Regions from separate parts of the Streptomyces sp. NPDC048718 genome, predicted to be linked through region 2. Evidence: riboswitches for the same ligand, from Rfam matches in the RefSeq annotation. Region 2 holds a riboswitch; each other region holds the start of a gene.

Region 1 (4,422 bases), on a different contig from region 2:
CAGCACGCCGAGCGTGGGGCGCCCGGTCAGCCCGTCCAGCATGGCGAGGCCCGGTTCGAGCAGCGACACGTCGCCGCGGAACTTGTTCACCAGATATCCGGCGACCAGCCGCTGGTCCTCTGGCGCGAGCAGCGCCGTCGTCCCGAAGAACTGGGCGAACACCCCGCCCCGGTCGATGTCGCCGACCACCACCACGGGCAGCCGCGCGGCCCGCGCGATCCCCATGTTGACGATGTCGCTGCGGCGCAGATTGATCTCCGCCGGACTGCCCGCGCCCTCGCAGATCACCGCGTCGTGGGTCCGCCGCAGCTCCTCCAACGCGGCGAACACCGGCTCGAACAGCTCCCGCCGGTGCCCCTCGGACACTTCGGACCCACTGGTCTGCCCGGCCCGCCCGGCCCGCCCGAAGAACCCGCGGGCGCTCATCTCGCCGACCGGCTTGCCCATCAGGACGACCTGGCTGGACCGGTCGCTGCCGGGCTTGAGCAGCACCGGGTTCATCAGCGCGGTCGGCTCGACCCGCGCGGCCCGCGCCTGCATCGCCTGGGCGCGGCCGATCTCGGCGCCGTCCCGGGTCACGAAGGAGTTCAGGGACATGTTCTGGCCCTTGAACGGCGCGACCTTCAGGCCCTGGCGGACCAGCCACCGGCAGATCCCCGCCGTGACGACGCTCTTGCCCGCGTCGGACGTGGTGCCCGCGACGAGCAGCCCGCCGCCCCGCGCTCCGCTCCGGCCCGCCGTGCCCTTCGTCGTACCGCCGCCCCTCACGCCGCACCCCCGCGCCGGCGCAGCGCGCCCGCGAGGAGCCGGCCGCCGGCACAGCCGGCCAGGGTCAGCCAGGTCACCCGGCGCGACAGCCGTACCGCCCGGTCGATGTCCGCGACCTCGACGGGCCGTCCCGCCGCGTTCAGCACCGGCCGGTGCTCGACCCGCCCGCCGTACGACAGGGTGCCGCCGAGCCGGACGCCGAGCGCCCCCGCGAACGCGGCCTCCACCGGGCCGGCGTTGGGGCTCGGATGCCGGGCGGCGTCCGCCCGCCAGGCCCGCAGCGCCCCGCGCGGATCGTCGCCCGCGACGGTGGCGAGGACGGCCGTCAGCCGGGCACCCGGCCAGCCCGCCACATCGTCGAGCCGGGCCGAGGCCCAGCCGAACCGGCGGTGGCGCGGGGACTTGTGGCCCACCATCGCGTCCAGCGTGTTGACCGCCCGGAACCCGAGCAGCCCCGGCACACCGGCGACCGCGCCCCAGAAGAGGGCGCCGACGACGGCGTCCGAGGTGTTCTCGGCGACCGACTCGACGACCGCGCGGGCCATCGCGGGCCCGTCCAGCGCCTGTGGGTCGCGCCCGACCAGATGCGGCATGCGCTCCCGGGCGACCCCCAGATCCCCGGCTTCGAGCGCCCCGCCGATGGCGCGCGCCTCGCGGCCCAGCGTCGTCCCGCCGACGACGGCCCACACGGAGGCGGCGGTCAGCGCGGCGGTGGCGGTGGCGCTGCCCCGTACCGCGCGGGTCGCGACGGCGCCGAGCGCCACGGCGGAGCCGGCGCACAGCGCGGTGTAGAGGGCGCCCCGGCCGCGGTGGTCCCGGTGCATCCGGTGCTCGACGGCGCCCGCCGCCCGGCCGAACGCGGCGACCGGATGACCGCGCCGGGGATCGCCCACGAGCAGATCGGCGGCGAGGCCGGCGGCCGCTCCGTACGCGAAGAGACGGGGAGAGCGGGTGCGGGAGGCCGCGGGAGAGGAGAAGCGGCGGGTTCGGGGTGTCCTGGAGCCGTTGCCGGGCATGGCACAGTGTCCTCACTCAGGGTCCGCGCCCTGGATCGACGTGATCGGCGGCGAGAGTTCCTGACTCCCGGCCGCGAGGACCGGTCACAGTGGCGGGACCGTGCCGGAATCACACCGGACTTCCTCCCCATGCCGCCGTAATGGCCCCGGCAGTCCACCACGCGGCCGGAAGGCCCGTCAACCCGCGCTTGACCTGCGCCTGGTCACTGTGCGCAGTGCCACGAACCCGCATACGCCGTCTGGGCGGCCCCACCCGGAGGTGGGGCCGCCCAGACGGCGTGGTGTGCGCGCGTGTTCGTGGTGCTCGTCGGTGTCCGGTCAGGCGACGATCAGGTAGATGCCGTAGGCCACGGCGGCCGCGCAGAGCGCGAAGCAGGCGTACGCGCCGGTACGGGCCAGAGTGGCCGAGCCGCCCGCGGCGGTGGCCCGCTCCTGCTTGGCGAGCGCGGCGACACCGAGGGTGAACAGGCCCACGAGGGCGACGGTGGTCACGAGGCTGACTCCGAAGACGGAGCCGAGAGCTGCCCAGTCGATCTTCATGTGCGTGCTTCCAGTTCCTTAGACCGCGGCGGCGGGAGCGGCCGGCGGGGCGGCCGGGTCCGTCGGGCCGGGGGAGGGGATGGTGGTCTTCAGGGCCTCGTCCTTGACGGCGGCGACGGAGCCGGCCGGCGGGGGCGGGGTGACGGCCGCGATGGCGGTGGTGACGACACCCGCCGGCTCGACGTCGGCAGCGGCCGGGGCGTCGAGGTCGTCGGCGGTCACGTTGTGCTGGTCGACCGGCTTGCGGCGGGACAGCGACCAGATCACTCCGGAGCCCGCGATCAGCAGGACGGCGACGGTGACGATGCCCCAGTCGCCCTGCTTGGTGAGGAACTCGGCGCCGGCGCCGACCAGGCCCGCGGCGGGCAGGGTCAGACCCCAGGCGGCGAACATCCGGGTGGCGGTCGACCAGCGGACGACACCGCCCTTGCGGCCGAGGCCCGCGCCCATCACGGCACCCGAGCAGGACTGGGTGGTGGAGAGGGAGAAGCCGAGGTGCGAGGAGGCCAGGATGACCGTCGCGGCGCTGGTCTGGGCGGCGAAGCCCTGCTGCGGCTGGAGGTCGGTGAGGCCCTTGCCCATGGTGCGGATGATGCGCCAGCCGCCGAGGTAGGTGCCGAGCGCGATCGCGACACCGGCGGAGGCGATGACCCAGACCGGCGGGTTGGAGCCGGGGACGAGGACGCCGTTGGCGACCAGGGCGAGGGTGATGATGCCCATCGTCTTCTGGGCGTCGTTGGTGCCGTGGGCGAGCGAGACGAGACCGGCGGAGGCGATCTGGCCGGCCCGGAAGCCCTTGGCCGTGGCCTTGGCCTCGGGGGCGGCGTTGATGCGGTACGTCAGCTTGGTGGCCACCATCGCGGCGAGGCCGGCGACGATCGGGGCGGCGACCGCGGGGAGCAGGACCTTGGTGACGATGGTCGAGCCGTTGACCGCGGACCAGCCGGCGGACATCACCGCGGCGCCGATGAGGCCGCCGAACAGCGCGTGCGAGGAGCTCGACGGAAGGCCGAGCAGCCAGGTCAGCAGATTCCACAGGATGGCGCCGACGAGCGCCGCGAAGATCACTTCGGTGCGGATGCCCTCTTCGTTGATGATGCCGCCGGAGATCGTCTTGGCGACCTCCACGGAGAGGAAGGCGCCGACGAGGTTCAGCACGGCGGACATGGCCACCGCCGTCTTGGGCTTGAGAGCACCGGTCGAGATGGTCGTCGCCATCGCGTTGGCGGTGTCGTGGAAACCGTTCGTGAAATCGAACACGAGAGCTGTCACGACCACAATGGCGAGCAGCAGCGTGATGTGTTCCATTTACCCAGGCAATCGTTTGACGTCAGTGGCGCGTCGAACCTAGGCAACCTGAGTGAACGGAAGGTGAACTGGGCCGGGCGCGGTGGTGTCCCGAACCGGGTTCGGAAGATTCCGGTTGTGCGCGATCCGTGTTCCGGACCGGACGGCGTCCACGATGCGGTCGCCCTGTAACCACGGGTCATCCGGGGCCTCCCAAGGGCCGAACCGGGGTGCGGCACTCCTCCCGTTCCCTCCCCGTATCACCCCCTGGACGCCCCTCGGTCGGCCTTCACTCGTACGAAGGACCCCGTCGGCGAGACCCTTGTCACTCGAACGAGAGCGTCCGATGGCAGGGTGCGCGGGCCCCGCCGACACTGGGAGCGTGCGCCCGGCTACAGCGGCGGCAGCGGCCGTCACCACAGTGCTCGGTCTCGGCGCGGCCGCGGTGGCGGCCGGCCGGTACGCCTGCGACGTCGCCCTCGGCGCGCCGCCCGGACGCCCCTTCCCCGGCGAACCACGGCTCACCGTCCATTCCGCCGACCCCGACCGGATCACCCTCACCCGCAGCCTGGCCACGCTGCGCCCCGGCACGTACGGCATCGACGGCGGCGACGGCCTGCACGCCGTCGTCGGCCCCGTCCTCGACCGGGTCCCGCACGCCGCCGACACCGTGGTGCGCCGCCTCGAACGGATCGAGTCCGGCATCCCCGCCGCCGGCGCCCGGGTCCGGCTCACCCCCCAGCTCCACCGAGGCACCCCCGAAACCGCCCTCGCCGTCGGCTACGAGGACGTCCAGATCCCCGGCGAACTC
Region 2 (4,422 bases):
CCGTGTTGCGTGCACCGTGGCCGGGCGTACGGATGTCGATCTGGTCGGCGAGCTGGTCAGGGCGCAGCTCCTGCACACACGGCAGCTCGAACTCCTGCGTGAGCAGATTGCGCACCGCCACGGCCATCCGGTCGTGCTGGCCCCGGTGCCAGGAAGGCTGGAACGTGTCGGTGAGCTGGGCGGCTTCCTCCTCGCCCAGCCAGTCGAGAGCCAGCTGGGGGTGCGGCTGGACCGGGCCGTACGGCTTCAGCCGTACCTCGCCCTCTTCTTGGACGATCTCGACCCGGCGTACCAGCAGAGGCGCGAACCTGGGCTGCCGCCAGGGGGCCCCGGTGCGTGGGCCGGTGAGGACCACGGCGGGGTAGCCCGCCCAGAGTTCGGCGTCCTCCTCGGTCGCCGCCTTGATCAGCGCAGCCGCTTCCTCGGGGACCGCGACGCACCCATCGTCGTCGACATCGCCGGAGACGAACCGCTCGGCGCCGGCCAGGCACACGTACGACGCGTCGCGCCCGCCCACCGTCATCAGGGGCGTATCGGTGCTGTCGGCCAGCAGGCACTCGCGGTAGTAGTCCAGGAGGTCGGGCCAGGTGGGCTGCGCGGGACCGGACTTCGCGGCATGCGGCCGCGGCGGCTCCTCGGCGTCCAGGCGTGGACGCCGGCTCAGCGGATCGAGGGTCGGGGCCCGTCCGAGGGGACTGTCCGCGATGACGATACGGTCGTCGACGCCGTGCGCGGAGTGCACCGGAACCTGACGGCCGCCCTGGGCGCGCATCCGCCGCACCACATAGTCGAACAGGTCGCTGACGGAGACCTCGCCGCCGCCGCTTTTACTGACCTTTCCGGTGCGCAGCGCCTCGATCACCTCGCCCGTGAACGCGGACGGCTTCACCTCGTCGCCGCCGCCCGCGTACGCGTACGAGTCCTCGCCGGCCCGCGAGGACGACAGGACGTACACGCCTCTGCTGGTCAGCAGGGGCTCCTCGCCGGACTTGGCCACGGAGTCGTCCGGCCGCCGGTCCGAGGTACGCAGGCCCACGGCGAATCCACCGCTGCGGCAGCAGTCGATTATCACGATCTTCTGCGGGGCGTAGCACTGTTCCAGTGCCTCGTTGACGAAGCTCGCGCTGACGGCCGTCTCGGCCACTCGGTCGAAGTCGGTGTCCTTGGCCACGAAGTGGAACTCGCCACCGTCGCGCACGGTCCGCACGCCATGCCCGGAGACGTACACGAGCGCGAGTTCGTCCTCGTCGCAATCCTGCAGGAACTCGCCGATGGCCGACCGCATGTCGTCGGCGGTGAGATCGGGGAGGGTCCTGACGGAGACGAAGTTGCCGATGTTGCGGTGTGCCAGGACCTGGGAGAGACCCCAGACGTCCGCGCGTACGGACGCGAGCGACGGAAAACGGCCGTCGTCGTAGTGCTCGTTGCCGATCAGCAGGGCCCGGCGCTTGTGCAGGCGGGTCACGCCGAACCGCCATCTGGTGCGGAGCCGTTGTCCGACGCGGGGGCGGCGGCCGGTCCCGCGGCGGGATCCGGGCCGGGGCCTTCGATCGGCGGGGGACCGGCATCCGGCCCGGGGCCGTCACCGCCGGCGGTCCGGTCCAGGAACTCGCGGACGAGACGCTCCTGAGCGGCGTCCGGGCGTCCCGTGATCGCGACGGAATCGCCCGCGATGGTGACGTCGACCTTGCGGTGCCGGTCCTTGGCACACCATTCCTTGATCAGCGTGATCAGGACCTGGGACGTGGGGCGGGCGACAGCCGCGGTGACGGCTGCCCACAGAGCCACATCGCCGGCGCCCGCACCCTTGTGACCCGGCTCGCCCTTGTGACCCGGCTCGGCGGGCCCGTCGGTGTCGAGGAAGTCGACGACGAGGCCGTCGGTGGCGCGCAGCGTGTCAAGCAAATCCCGGGTGAGACGCTCCTGCCGGAGGGTGTCCCCGCCGGTGGGCACGATCAGTGTCCACCGCGATCCGCTGTCCCGCATTCGTTGCTCCCCGTGTACGTGTCCATGCCCGTGAGTGATCCCGGCCCGTCCGGAGACCTTTTCACGAGGGTGACCGCCGGTGACAAACCGGGGGCGGGGAAGGAACGGCATCCGGCCATCGTCGCCTCGCGTGGGTGGCGGGGGAGGGGGGAGGGCGCGGGGAGAACCCGGTCGTGGCATGCCGTACCGGAGCTTCGATGGGACCGTATGGGCGTCGAGGCACCGGCGGCCGACTCGACGCCGGGCCGGCCGCGCTTCTCGGAGCGACACCCCGAAAAGGGGCTGGGACCAGCGGCACGCGGAGCCAGGCCGGCCAAGCCCGGAGGGGCCGGGACGTGTGTGCGCCCCGGTCCCGCCGACGTCCCTCAGGTCATGCCCGAAGGAGCGGGAAACCGGTCAGGACAGGCCGGGGTTGGTCATGTCGAGCGCGGGCACGGGGCGGGGTGTTCCGTCGGCGTCGATCGCGACGAAGGTCAGGAACGCCGTGGCGACCTCGGTGGCGGGGGTGGAGTTGTTCCACCGCTCGGCCGTGACCCGCACCCCGACCGTCATGGAGGTCCGCCCGACCCGTTCGAGTCCGGCCTCCACGCTGAGCAGGTCGCCCGCCCGTACCGGGGTGAGGAAGGTCATACGGTCGACCGAGACGGTGACGGCCGGCCCGTCGGCGTGCCGGCCGGCGGCGGCCGCGGCGGCGTCGTCGATGAGCTTCATCATCACTCCGCCGTGGATGGTGCCGTACAGATTGGTGTCGTGGTCGCTCATGATGTGGGCGAGGACCACCCGGGAATCGTCCGGGGTCTTGGTCGGGCGGGCAGGGCTGGTGACGGGGGATTCGGCCACGTCAACTCTCCTTCGCGAGTCGCGGCAGGGCTTCTGCGCGCACCCCGGGGGCCGGTGCGCGGGCAGCGGGCAGGTCTTCGGACTCGCGGGCGCGTTCCCCGGCTCTCGCCGGCGGACTCCTACTGGCCGTCGCTTCCCAGGCCCTCGTGTGTGCCGGGCCCAGTGCGTATGACGGCGGTCGTTCCCACTCACCGCTGCGGGGCAGTCCCGGATTCCCACCGGGTTCCCTCTTACGACGCTCCCGTCCGGGGGATGGGGCGAACCAGCTGCCCTGCCAGCGTACGACAGCGAGCCCGCGCACTGCTCCCGTCGCGGAACCGGGATGTCCCGGGGCCGCGCCCCCGAGCCGTGCCGGCCACCCCGCGTGCCGTGACTGCCGTGGCTGCCGTCACCACCGTCCCGCTCACCCGCCTGCGAACCGAGCGCTCTCTACACTTCCCGGATGACCAGTGACGGATTTCAGCTCACGGTTCTGGGCAGCGCCACGCCCTACGCGAGCGAGCACAACCCGTGCTCCGGCTACCTCCTGACCGGCGCCGGTACCCGGGTCTGGGTGGACGCGGGCAGCGGGACGCTGGCGCGGCTGCAGAGGTACGCCCGGCTCGACGAGGTGGACGCGATCTGGATCTCGCATCTGCACGCCGACCACACCGCGGATCTGCTCACCGCGTACTACGCGGCGCTCTTCGCGGACATCCGGCTCGCCGCGCCCATCCCCCTCTACGGGCCGCCGGGCATCGCCGACCGGCTGGCCCGCTTCCTCACCAACGGCCCGACGCGCAGCCCCGTCGAGGCCGCCTTCGCCGTCCATGAGTTGTACGACGGACACGAGGCGCGCGTCGGTGAACTCGCCCTGACCAGCCGGGCGGTGGAGCACGGCATGCCGGCCTTCGCCCTGCGTGCCGAGGCCGGGGGCCGCTCGCTGGTCTACTCCGGGGACTCGGCGCCCTGCGCGAACCTCACGGAGCTGGCCGAGGAGTGCGACACCCTGCTGTGCGAGGCCGAGAGCGACCGGGCGCCGGCCGAGGGCGAGCAGACGCACCACACGCCCGAGGACGCCGCCGACACGGCCACCGCGGCTCGGGTGGGCCGGCTGATCATCACCCACGTCGGCCGTTTCCTGACACCGGGGCAGGCGGTGACGCGCGCCGCGGCCCGGTTCGATGGCGCCGTCGACTATGCCGAGCCCGGTGAGGTCTTCTCGATCGACCGCTCCCGAGGCCGCTCGGCGCGCTCCGGTCAGTCGATGCGCCCCTGGGGCGTGCCACTGGGCGGACGCTGAACGGCGAGGGCGTAGGCAGGCGGGTGACGCGCCTGGCGCAGGGCTCAACAGGCCGCCCCGTCACGCGAGATGAGGATCAGGGCAGTTCCAGCTCACCCATTCCCATCGTGCGCAGCGCGTGACCGCCCATCTCCAGATGGCCGGCCGGGTTCGGGTGTGCCGCCTTGTCCAGCCAGGCCATCGGGCCCTCCGTCCCGTGGTGCGCGGAGGCGTGCGGGATCCGGCCGGGCCGCCCCTCTCGCCTCGGCTCCCGACGCCCGGCCCCCGGCCCCGACTCCCGGACCCGACTCCCGACGGATCGCGAGAAGGGTCTT
Region 3 (4,422 bases), on a different contig from region 2:
CCACCCCGCTCACCGCCCGCCTCGCGCGTGCGTACGGGACAGGACGAGAACGAAGACCGGCACCCCGATCAGCGAGGTCACCACGCCGACCGGCACCTCCTGCGGGTCGAGTACGGTACGGGCCACGGTGTCGGCCCAGACCAGAAAGACCGCCCCGGCCACCGCCGTCAGCGGCAGCAGCCGGGCGTGCCCGGGACCGGTCAGCGCCCGGACCGCGTGCGGCAGGACCAGGCCGACGAAGCCGATCGCCCCCGCCGAGGAGACCAGCACGGCGGTGAGCAGCGCGGTCACCGACAGCAGGATCATCCGGGTCCGGGCCACCTGTACCCCGAGCGACGTCGCGGCGTCCTCGCCGAACGCGAGGGCGTCCAGCGTCCGTACGGATCCGCCGCACACCAGCAGGGCCGCCACCAGCGCCGCGCAGCCGGCGCCGGCATCGGTCCAGTCGGCGCCGGCGAGCGAGCCGAGCAGCCAGAACAGCACTCCGCGGGTGGTCTCCGCGTCGGCGGCGGTCATCACCACGAACGAGGTGAGCGCGGAGAACAGCTGCATCACGGCGACCCCGGCGAGCACGACCCGGTCCGTCCCGCCGCCGAGGACCCGGCCGAGCGACACGACCAGCGCGAACGAGCAGACCGCGCCGAGGAACGCGCCCCCGGTGACGGACAGCGCGCCCCCGCCGAGGCCGAGCACCACGACCGCGACCGCCCCGGTCGACGCGCCCGAGGAGACACCCAGGACGAACGGATCGGCGAGCGGATTGCGCAGCAGCGACTGCAGCACCGCGCCGCACACCGCGAGCCCGGCGCCGCACACGGCCGCGAGCAGGGTCCGGGGCAGCCGCAGGTTCCAGACGATGCCGTCCCGGATCGGGGTGAGTCCCGAGGAGCCGCCCGACAGGTGGGCGGTGACCACGGAGCGCACCTCGGCCACCCGGATGTCGGTGGGGCCGATGGTGAGGGCGACGGCGACCGACGCGCACAGCAGCGCGATCCCCGCCGCCCCGGCGACCGGTGACAGCAGCCGGGGCCGGGACCGGAACCACGTCCTGGGCCGGAACCACGTCCTGGGCCGGAACCACGTCCTGGGCCGGGACCGGGTCACTTCGCGAATCCGTACGTCCGCAGTGCGGCGGCCACCTTCTCGATGCTCTCGACGGTGCGCGGGGTGGGGTTCAGCGCCTGGCCGCCGAGGATCACGTACCGCTTCTTCCGTACCGCCGTCATGTTCCTGGTGACGGGGTGGGATTCCAGGAACTCGATCTTCTTTGCGGCGCTCTCGGCGGACTGCGCCTTGCGGGTCAGATCGGCGATCACCAGGACGTCCGGGTCCCGCTCGGCCACCGTCTCCCAGTTGATCTGAGGCCATTCCTCATGGGTGTCGTCGAAGACGTTGCGCACCCCGAGGGTCCGGCTGACGATCCCGGGCGCTCCGCAGCAGCCGGCCATGTACGGCCCCTGTGAGTCGGAGTACCAGTACAGGACGGAGGCGCGCCCGAAGCCCGCGCCCGCCGTCGCCTTCGTGACCCGGTCCCGCAGCTCGCCGACGAGTTCCCCGGCGCGCTCGGGCACCCCGAACACCCGGCCCAGGTCGCGTATCTCGCCGTACACGTCGTCCATCGTCAGCGGCCGGGTACGGACCCCGTCGCCGTCACCGCTGTTGTCCTTGCCGACGCAGTCGGAGGGGGAGAGATACGTGGGCACGCCGAGGGCGCCGAACCGCTCGCGGGGCGCCACGCCGCCCTTGCCCAGGGTGTAGAGGAACGAGGCGCTGACGAAGTCGGGTTCGGTGTCCAGCACCTTCTCGAAGGAGGGATAGCGCTCGGCGAGCCGGGGGACCTTGGCGTTCTCTTTCTCCAGGCCCTTGAGCACCGGGTCCGTCCAGGTGGCCGTGCCCACCATGCGGTCGGCGAGCCCGAGCGCCAGCAGGATCTCGGCCGAGCCCTGGTCGAGGGCGACGGCCCGGCTCGGCGGGCGGTCGATCGTGATCCGCTGTCCGCAGTTGTCGAGCGCCACCGGATAGCCGGAGGCGGCCCCCGCCCCCGCCGCCGAGGACGCGGGAGCCGGAGCGGCGGCCGGCGGCCTGCCGGCGCCGCAGCCGGTGAGGAGTACGGCACCGGCCAGAAGCGGCACGGCGAAACGGGCGGGGTGTGCGAGGGGCACGGGAGAGTCCTCTGTGTCCACGGCTCATGCGCGAAGCCTGTCGTACGGTGCTCCCCGGACCGCCTGTCAGGGCGCCGGGGCCGCCAGCAGGTCTTCGGACTCGGGTTCGTCCGGACGGAACGCCTTCCCAGGTCCGTCGGGACCCAGTGGCCGTGCTCCGCCCGTCACCCTTACCGCTGCGCGTCAGTTCCGGACTCCCACCGGATTCCCTGACCCGTGTACCTACGTTGTTCGTACGTACAAAGGTGCGACTGGCCTGGGCAAATTACCACAGGCTTGACAATCGACAGGGGGCCGCACCGGTGGTCCCCGGCCGTCGCCCGGCGCCGTCACCGGTGCCGATCGCGTATCAAAAGGGGCCCCTCCGTGGGGAACGGACGCGCGGTCAGGCACACTCTGCGGGGACTGGCCCCTTCGACTGAGGATGACCGCGCATGATCACGCTGACCAAGGAAGACGGCCCCGCGGACCTGGACGGGGTGACCCATCTGTCCATCGGTGTCTCCTGGGACCCCACCGCCGGCAGCTCCGGCGGCGTGCTGGGCCGGCTGCGCCGCAAGACCGGCACCGACCTCGACCTGATCGCCATCGCCATGCAGGGCGGCGACCCGGTCCGGCTCGCCGGGCTCGACTCGCTCGACCCGATGGGCAACGGTTCGCTGCTGCACAGCGGCGACAACCAGACCGGCCACGGCGACGGCGACGACGAGACGGTGACCGTCGAGTTCGCCAAGCTCCCGGCGCCCATCACGTCGATCGTGTTCGTCGCCGCCGCGTACAAGAAGGGCAGCTCCTTCCAGAAGGCCCGCAACATCAGCTTCAAGGTCTACGACGCGACCGGCGGCAGCTCCCAGCAGGTCGCCGACATCTGGCCCAGCCTGCTGACCCAGGACAACGCCTGCGCCGTGGCCAAGGCGACCAGGATAGGCGGCGTCTGGAAGCTCGAAGTGATCAACGAGACGGGCAAGATCAAGCAGGGCGACGAGCACGCCCTGATGCGCTTCGCGGTCAGCAAGTAGCCGGTCCCCAAGGCGGTGTACGGGCGAAGGCGAAGCCCCCGTGCACCGCCTCCGTACACCTGGCTCGCCCGGCACCCTGCGCGTCCTTTACGCGGGGCCCTCCGCGCGGCCCCGCTCCCACCGCGTCCGCCGGAGTGGCGAGCGGGCCGCCAAGTGGTCGGAAATCGCCTCCCGATCGAGTGAGCCGGGAGATGCGCCGCCGTCCGCGCCGCCCGGGATGTCCGACGATCGCCAGGGGTGTCCGGCACCCGCCTGCCGTCCGGTGCGGGGCCTTCCCCGACGATCCGGAAGGGCGGCCATGCGCGTTCTGCTCATCGCCAGCGGCTACAACTCCCTCACCCAGCGGGTCAGGGCCGAGCTGGGGGACCGCGGGCACGCCGTCTCCGTCGAGATCACCCCCGACGGGGACGCGGTACGGGCCGCCGTCGGACGGCACACGCCCGACCTGGTCCTCGCCCCCATGCTGAAGACCGTCGTGCCCCGCGACGTGTGGTCCGGCCGCCCCTGTCTGATCGTCCATCCGGGGCCGGTGGGCGACCGCGGACCGTCCTCGCTGGACCGGGCGATCCTCGAGGGCGCCACCGAGTGGGGCGTGACCGTCCTCCAGGCCGCCGAGGAGATGGACGCCGGCGATGTCTGGGCGACGGCCGGCTTTTGCGTCCCGGAGGCGGGCAAGAGCGACCTGTACCGCAACGAGCTGTCCGACGCGGCCATGACCGCCGTCCACCTCGCCGTCGAACGGTTCGCCGCCGGAGCCCGGCCGCGCCCGCAGACCGGGCCGGTGCGCACCCGTCCCTTCCTCCGCCAGGAGCAGCGCCGCATCTCCTGGGAGGAGGACACCGATACGGTCCTGCGCACCCTGCGCGCCGCCGACTCGCAACCCGGTGTGCCGGACGAACTGCTCGGAGCCGAATGGTTCCTGCACGGCGGCCACCCGGAGGACGGCCTGCGTGGCCGGCCCGGTGAACTGCTGGCGGCCCGCGGCGGCGCGGTCTGCCGCGCCACGGCGGACGGCGCCGTGTGGCTCCCCGAACTGCGCGCCCGCACCGGCCCCGGCGCGGCGCGGGCCTGCAAACTGCCCGCCACCTTGGCCCTCGCCCTCGCGGGCCGGCTGCCGGGGCTCCCCGAGCCGCCCCTGTCCCGCCGGGCGCCGACGTCACCGGATACGCCGACACCAGCGCCGGCGCCGGACCGGACCTGGTCCGACATCCGCTACCGCGAACAGGGCGCCGTCGGGGTGC
Region 4 (4,422 bases), on a different contig from region 2:
CAGCCGGGCAGACCGGTGCAGGCGGTGACTCCGGCGCCGGGGGCGTCGGGGCGGGTGATCAGGCCGGCCGAGGCGAGGCGTGCGAGGTGCGCGAGCGGTTCGGGCGCGCGCTCGGACGCGGACGCGGGCTCCGACTCGCTTACGTGCCCGGGCTCCACCCCCTGCTCGTGGGTCACGACGACCGCCCCGCGCCAGGGCGTCAGCCGTACCTCCGCCGCGGGCAGCAGCGCCCGCAACTGCGCGGCGGTCAGCCGGCCGAGGGGGGCGAGGACGGACACGGCGCGCGGGCCGAGCGGGCCGGGTGCGGGCGGGGGGCCGGAGGGCAGCGGGGGCGGTACGGGTACGGGCTGCCCGCCCGCACCGCTCAGGTCGACGGCCTCGGCCGCCCCGGCCGGCAACTCGCCGACCCGCCACGCCCCGGTGCCGGCCGCCTCGGCGGCGGCGAGGAAGGCGAGGGCGGCGGCGAGGGCGGCCCGGGGCGCGTGCCCGGCGGCGATCCGCAGCGTCCGGTCCCCGACCCGGAGCAGGGCGGACGCGCCGCCCGGTTCTGCGATCAAGGTCACATCGCCGCCGAGTCCGGCGACATCGCCGCGCCCGTCGTCCAGGACGAACAGGAAACGCCCCGAGAGGGCGGCCGCGCGGGGCTCCGCGCACAGCAGTCGGTCCAGGTCACGGGCCCAGGCGTGCACGTCGGCATGGCCGGCTCCGTCGAGTCCGGCGGCCGGTGAGGCGACGATGTTGCGGACCCGCTCGTGGGTCGGCGAGGGGAGCAGTCCGCCGGGTCCGAGGCGGTCGGCGAGGGTGCTCGCCGAGCCGTCCGGCAGGCCGCGCAGCTCCACGTTGCCGCGCGAGGTGATGCTGACGGCGCCGTCCCCGAGAGACTCGGAAACGGAAGCCAGCAACTCGATCTGATCATGCGTCAACTTGCCTGCGGGCAAGCGCAGTCGGGCAAGAAATCCATCAGCGGCGACATGCAACCGGAGCGCCCCGGGGCACGCGTCGCCACGGTCCCGTATGGGAGGTTCGCCCGGCTTGGGTGAGGTGTCGGGAGTGGGCGGCATGGCGGCGAGCATACCTATGCGCGATGGCCCGGCAACCGGGGGTGACGGACCACCCCTCCCGCTCCGCCGACCACTCGTTCTAGGATGCAGACCGGCATGGGGTCCCAGGACCCCGGGGAGGAAGCCCGGTGAGATTCCGGCGCGGTCCCGCCACTGTGAGCCGGCCCCGAGCCTCGGGTGTCCGGTGAGTCAGGAACTCCCGCCATCCAACGACCACCCGGGGCGCGGATACCCCGAGGAAGGGCCGAGCCTCGCCATGCTCGTTCTGCTGTCGCATTCCGACACCGACCTGCTCAGCGCCCGTGCGGCGAACGCCGCCGCGTCCGCCGTGTCCGCCGCGTCCACGTCCGCTGCCTCCCCGGCCGCCGGTCCCGACCCGGCCGCCACAACCACCACCGAATCCGGCGCCGCCGACGCCTCGGCCGCCCCTCTGACGTACCGCTTCGCCAACCCCTCCCGCCTCCCGCTCGCCGACCTCCCGGCGCTCCTCGACGGCGCCACGCTGGTCGTCGTCCGGCTCCTCGGCGGGGTGCGCTCCTGGCAGGAGGGCCTGGACACGGTCCTCGCCAGTGGCCTCCCGGTGGTCGTGCTCAGCGGCGAACAGGCCCCGGACGCCCAGCTCATGGCCGCGTCCACGGTCCCGGTCGGGGTCGCCACCGAGGCCCACGCGTACCTCGCGCACGGTGGCCCCGCCAACCTCGCCCAGCTGGCCCGGTTCCTCTCCGACACGGTCCTGCTCACCGGCCACGGCTTCGAGGCCCCGGCCCCGGCGCCCGCCTGGGGCCCCCTCGACCGCACGCCCCGCACGGCCCCGGCGCCCGACGCCCCCGCCATCGCGGTGCTCTATTACCGCGCCCACCACATGAGCGGCAACACCGCCTTCGTCGGCGCCCTTTGCGACGCGATCGAGGACGCGGGCGGCCGGGCGGTCCCGCTGTACGTGGCCTCCCTGCGCGCCCCCGAGCCCGAGCTGCTCGCGGCGCTCGGCGACGCCGACGCGATCGTCACCACGGTCCTCGCGGCGGGCGGCACCCGGCCCGCCGAGGCGCAGGCCGGCGGGGACGAGGAGGCGTGGGACGCGGGCGCGCTCGCCGCGCTCGACGTACCGGTCCTCCAGGCGCTGTGCCTGACCGGCTCCCGGGCGTCCTGGGAGGAGAACGACGAGGGTCTGTCGCCGCTGGACGCCGCGAGCCAGGTCGCCGTACCGGAGTTCGACGGCCGGCTGATCACCGTCCCGTTCTCCTTCAAGGAGATCGACGAGGACGGTCTGCCCGCGTACGTGGCGGACGCCGAACGCGCCGCACGGGTCGCGGGGATCGCCGTCCGGCACGCCCGGCTGCGCCACATCCCGAACGCGGAGAAGAGGGTGGCCCTGGTCCTCTCCGCGTACCCGACCAAGCACTCCCGGATCGGCAACGCGGTCGGCCTCGACACTCCCGCCTCGGCCGTCGCGCTGCTGCGCCGGCTCATCGCCGAGGGGTACGACTTCGGGCCAGCGAAGGACATCCCGGGCCTGATCTCCGGCGACGGCGACGAGCTGATCCGCGCGCTGATCGACGCGGGCGGCCACGACCAGGACTGGCTGACCGAGGAGCAGTTGGCCGCGAACCCGGTACGGATCCCGGCCGCCGACTACCGGCGCTGGTACGCGGCGCTGCCCGCCGAGCTGCGCGCCGGGGTCGAGGAGCACTGGGGCCCGGCGCCCGGCGAGATGTTCCTGGACCGCTCCCGGGCGGCCCAGGGCGGCGACCCCGACGGCGACATCGTGCTCGCCGCGCTGCGGCGCGGGAATCTGCTGGTCCTCATCCAGCCGCCGCGCGGCTTCGGCGAGAACCCGATCGCGATCTACCACGACCCGGATCTGCCGCCCTCGCACCACTATCTCGCCGCCTACCGCTGGATCGCGGCGCGCGCCGACGACGGCGGCTTCGGCGCCGACGCGATGATCCACCTCGGCAAGCACGGCAACCTGGAGTGGCTGCCCGGCAAGAACGCGGGCCTGTCCGCCGCCTGCGGGCCGGACGCGGCGCTCGGCGATCTGCCGCTGGTCTACCCGTTCCTCGTCAACGACCCCGGCGAGGGGACGCAGGCCAAGCGCCGCGCGCACGCCACTCTCGTGGACCATCTCGTGCCGCCGATGGCCCGCGCCGACAGCTACGGCGACATCGCCCGCCTTGAGCAACTCCTCGACGAGTACGCCCAGATCAGCAGCATGGACCCGGCGAAGCTGCCCGCGATCCGGGCCCAGATCTGGACGCTGATCCAGGCCGCGAAGCTCGATCACGACCTGGGGCTGGCCGACCGCCCGGACGACGACGGCTTCGACGACTTCCTGCTGCACGTCGACGGCTGGCTGTGCGAGGTGAAGGACGCGCAGATCCGCGACGGACTGCACGTCCTCGGCGGGGCGCCGGCCGGGCCGGAGCGGGTCAACCTGGTGCTGTCCATTCTGCGGGCCCGCCAGATCTGGGGCGGCACGCAGGCCCTGCCCGGACTGCGCGAGGCGCTCGGCCTGGACGAGTCGGCGACCGACCGGACCCGCACCGACGCCATCGAGGAGCGGGCGCGGCGGGTGGTCGAGGCCATGGAAGCGGCCGGCTGGTCGGTGGACGCGGTCGAGGACGCGGCACGACTCGGCCTGGACGACGGCGAGTTGGCGGCAGACGGTCGTCTGGAGCAGGTGACGGCGGTACTGCGCTTCGCCTGCGAGCAGGTCGTGCCCCGGCTCGCCGCCACCACCGACGAACTCGCCCACTGTGTCCACGCGTTGAACGGCGGCTTCGTGCCCGCCGGGCCCTCCGGCTCGCCGCTGCGCGGCCTGGTCAACGTGCTGCCGACCGGCCGTAACTTCTACTCCGTCGACCCCAAGGCCGTGCCGTCCCGGCTCGCCTGGGAGACCGGCCAGGCCCTCGCCGACTCCCTGCTCGCCCGCTACCGCGAGGACAACGGCACCTGGCCCACCTCCGTCGGCCTGTCCCTGTGGGGGACGAGCGCGATGCGCACGGCGGGCGACGACGTCGCCGAGGCGCTGGCGCTGCTCGGCGTCCGGCCGCTGTGGGACGACGCCTCGCGCCGCGTAAGCGGACTGGAGCCGATCCCGCTCGCCGAGCTCGGCCGGCCCCGGATCGATGTGACCCTGCGTATCTCCGGCTTCTTCCGTGACGCGTTCCCGCATGTCATCGGGCTGCTCGACGACGCCGTACGGCTGGTCGCGGGGCTCGCGGAGGAGTCCGCCGAGGACAACCACGTCCGCGCGCACGCCCAGGCCGACCTCGCCGAGCACGGTGACGAACGGCGCGCCACCACCCGTATCTTCGGCTCCCGGCCCGGTACGTACGGCGCGGGGCTGCTCCAGCTCATC

What was found. Region 2 has a riboswitch for cobalamin ahead of ACGFRB_RS13355 (acyl-CoA thioesterase). Riboswitches for the same ligand answer to the same signal wherever they lie in the genome.
Region 1: linked by a shared signal. The riboswitch ahead of ACGFRB_RS32510 (cobalamin biosynthesis protein) and the one ahead of ACGFRB_RS13355 (acyl-CoA thioesterase) in region 2 are both predicted to bind cobalamin.
Region 3: linked by a shared signal. The riboswitch ahead of ACGFRB_RS24870 (ABC transporter substrate-binding protein) and the one ahead of ACGFRB_RS13355 (acyl-CoA thioesterase) in region 2 are both predicted to bind cobalamin.
Region 4: linked by a shared signal. The riboswitch ahead of cobN (cobaltochelatase subunit CobN) and the one ahead of ACGFRB_RS13355 (acyl-CoA thioesterase) in region 2 are both predicted to bind cobalamin.

What each region holds. Positions count from the first base shown of each region.
Region 1 covers NZ_JBICVG010000027.1:38,611-43,032, reverse strand. Annotated here, with positions in the region: gene ACGFRB_RS32515 (cobyric acid synthase) at 1-768, opposite strand, end outside; gene ACGFRB_RS32510 (cobalamin biosynthesis protein) at 765-1,784, opposite strand; cobalamin riboswitch at 1,816-1,950, opposite strand; gene ACGFRB_RS32505 (hypothetical protein) at 2,103-2,324, opposite strand; gene ACGFRB_RS32500 (anion permease) at 2,343-3,632, opposite strand; gene ACGFRB_RS32495 (alpha/beta hydrolase) at 3,994-4,422, shown strand, end outside.
Region 2 covers NZ_JBICVG010000006.1:124,012-128,433, forward strand. Annotated here, with positions in the region: gene ACGFRB_RS13345 (AAA domain-containing protein) at 1-1,465, opposite strand, end outside; gene ACGFRB_RS13350 (hypothetical protein) at 1,462-1,986, opposite strand; gene ACGFRB_RS13355 (acyl-CoA thioesterase) at 2,383-2,826, opposite strand; cobalamin riboswitch at 2,877-3,108, opposite strand; gene ACGFRB_RS13360 (MBL fold metallo-hydrolase) at 3,269-4,108, shown strand.
Region 3 covers NZ_JBICVG010000014.1:31,176-35,597, reverse strand. Annotated here, with positions in the region: gene ACGFRB_RS24880 (ABC transporter ATP-binding protein) at 1-13, opposite strand, end outside; gene ACGFRB_RS24875 (iron chelate uptake ABC transporter family permease subunit) at 10-1,023, opposite strand; gene ACGFRB_RS24870 (ABC transporter substrate-binding protein) at 1,101-2,162, opposite strand; cobalamin riboswitch at 2,230-2,433, opposite strand; gene ACGFRB_RS24865 (TerD family protein) at 2,597-3,181, shown strand; gene ACGFRB_RS24860 (enoyl-CoA hydratase-related protein) at 3,480-4,422, shown strand, end outside.
Region 4 covers NZ_JBICVG010000008.1:335,293-339,714, forward strand. Annotated here, with positions in the region: gene ACGFRB_RS18180 (cobalamin biosynthesis protein CobG) at 1-902, opposite strand, end outside; cobalamin riboswitch at 1,143-1,279, shown strand; gene cobN (cobaltochelatase subunit CobN) at 1,318-4,422, shown strand, end outside.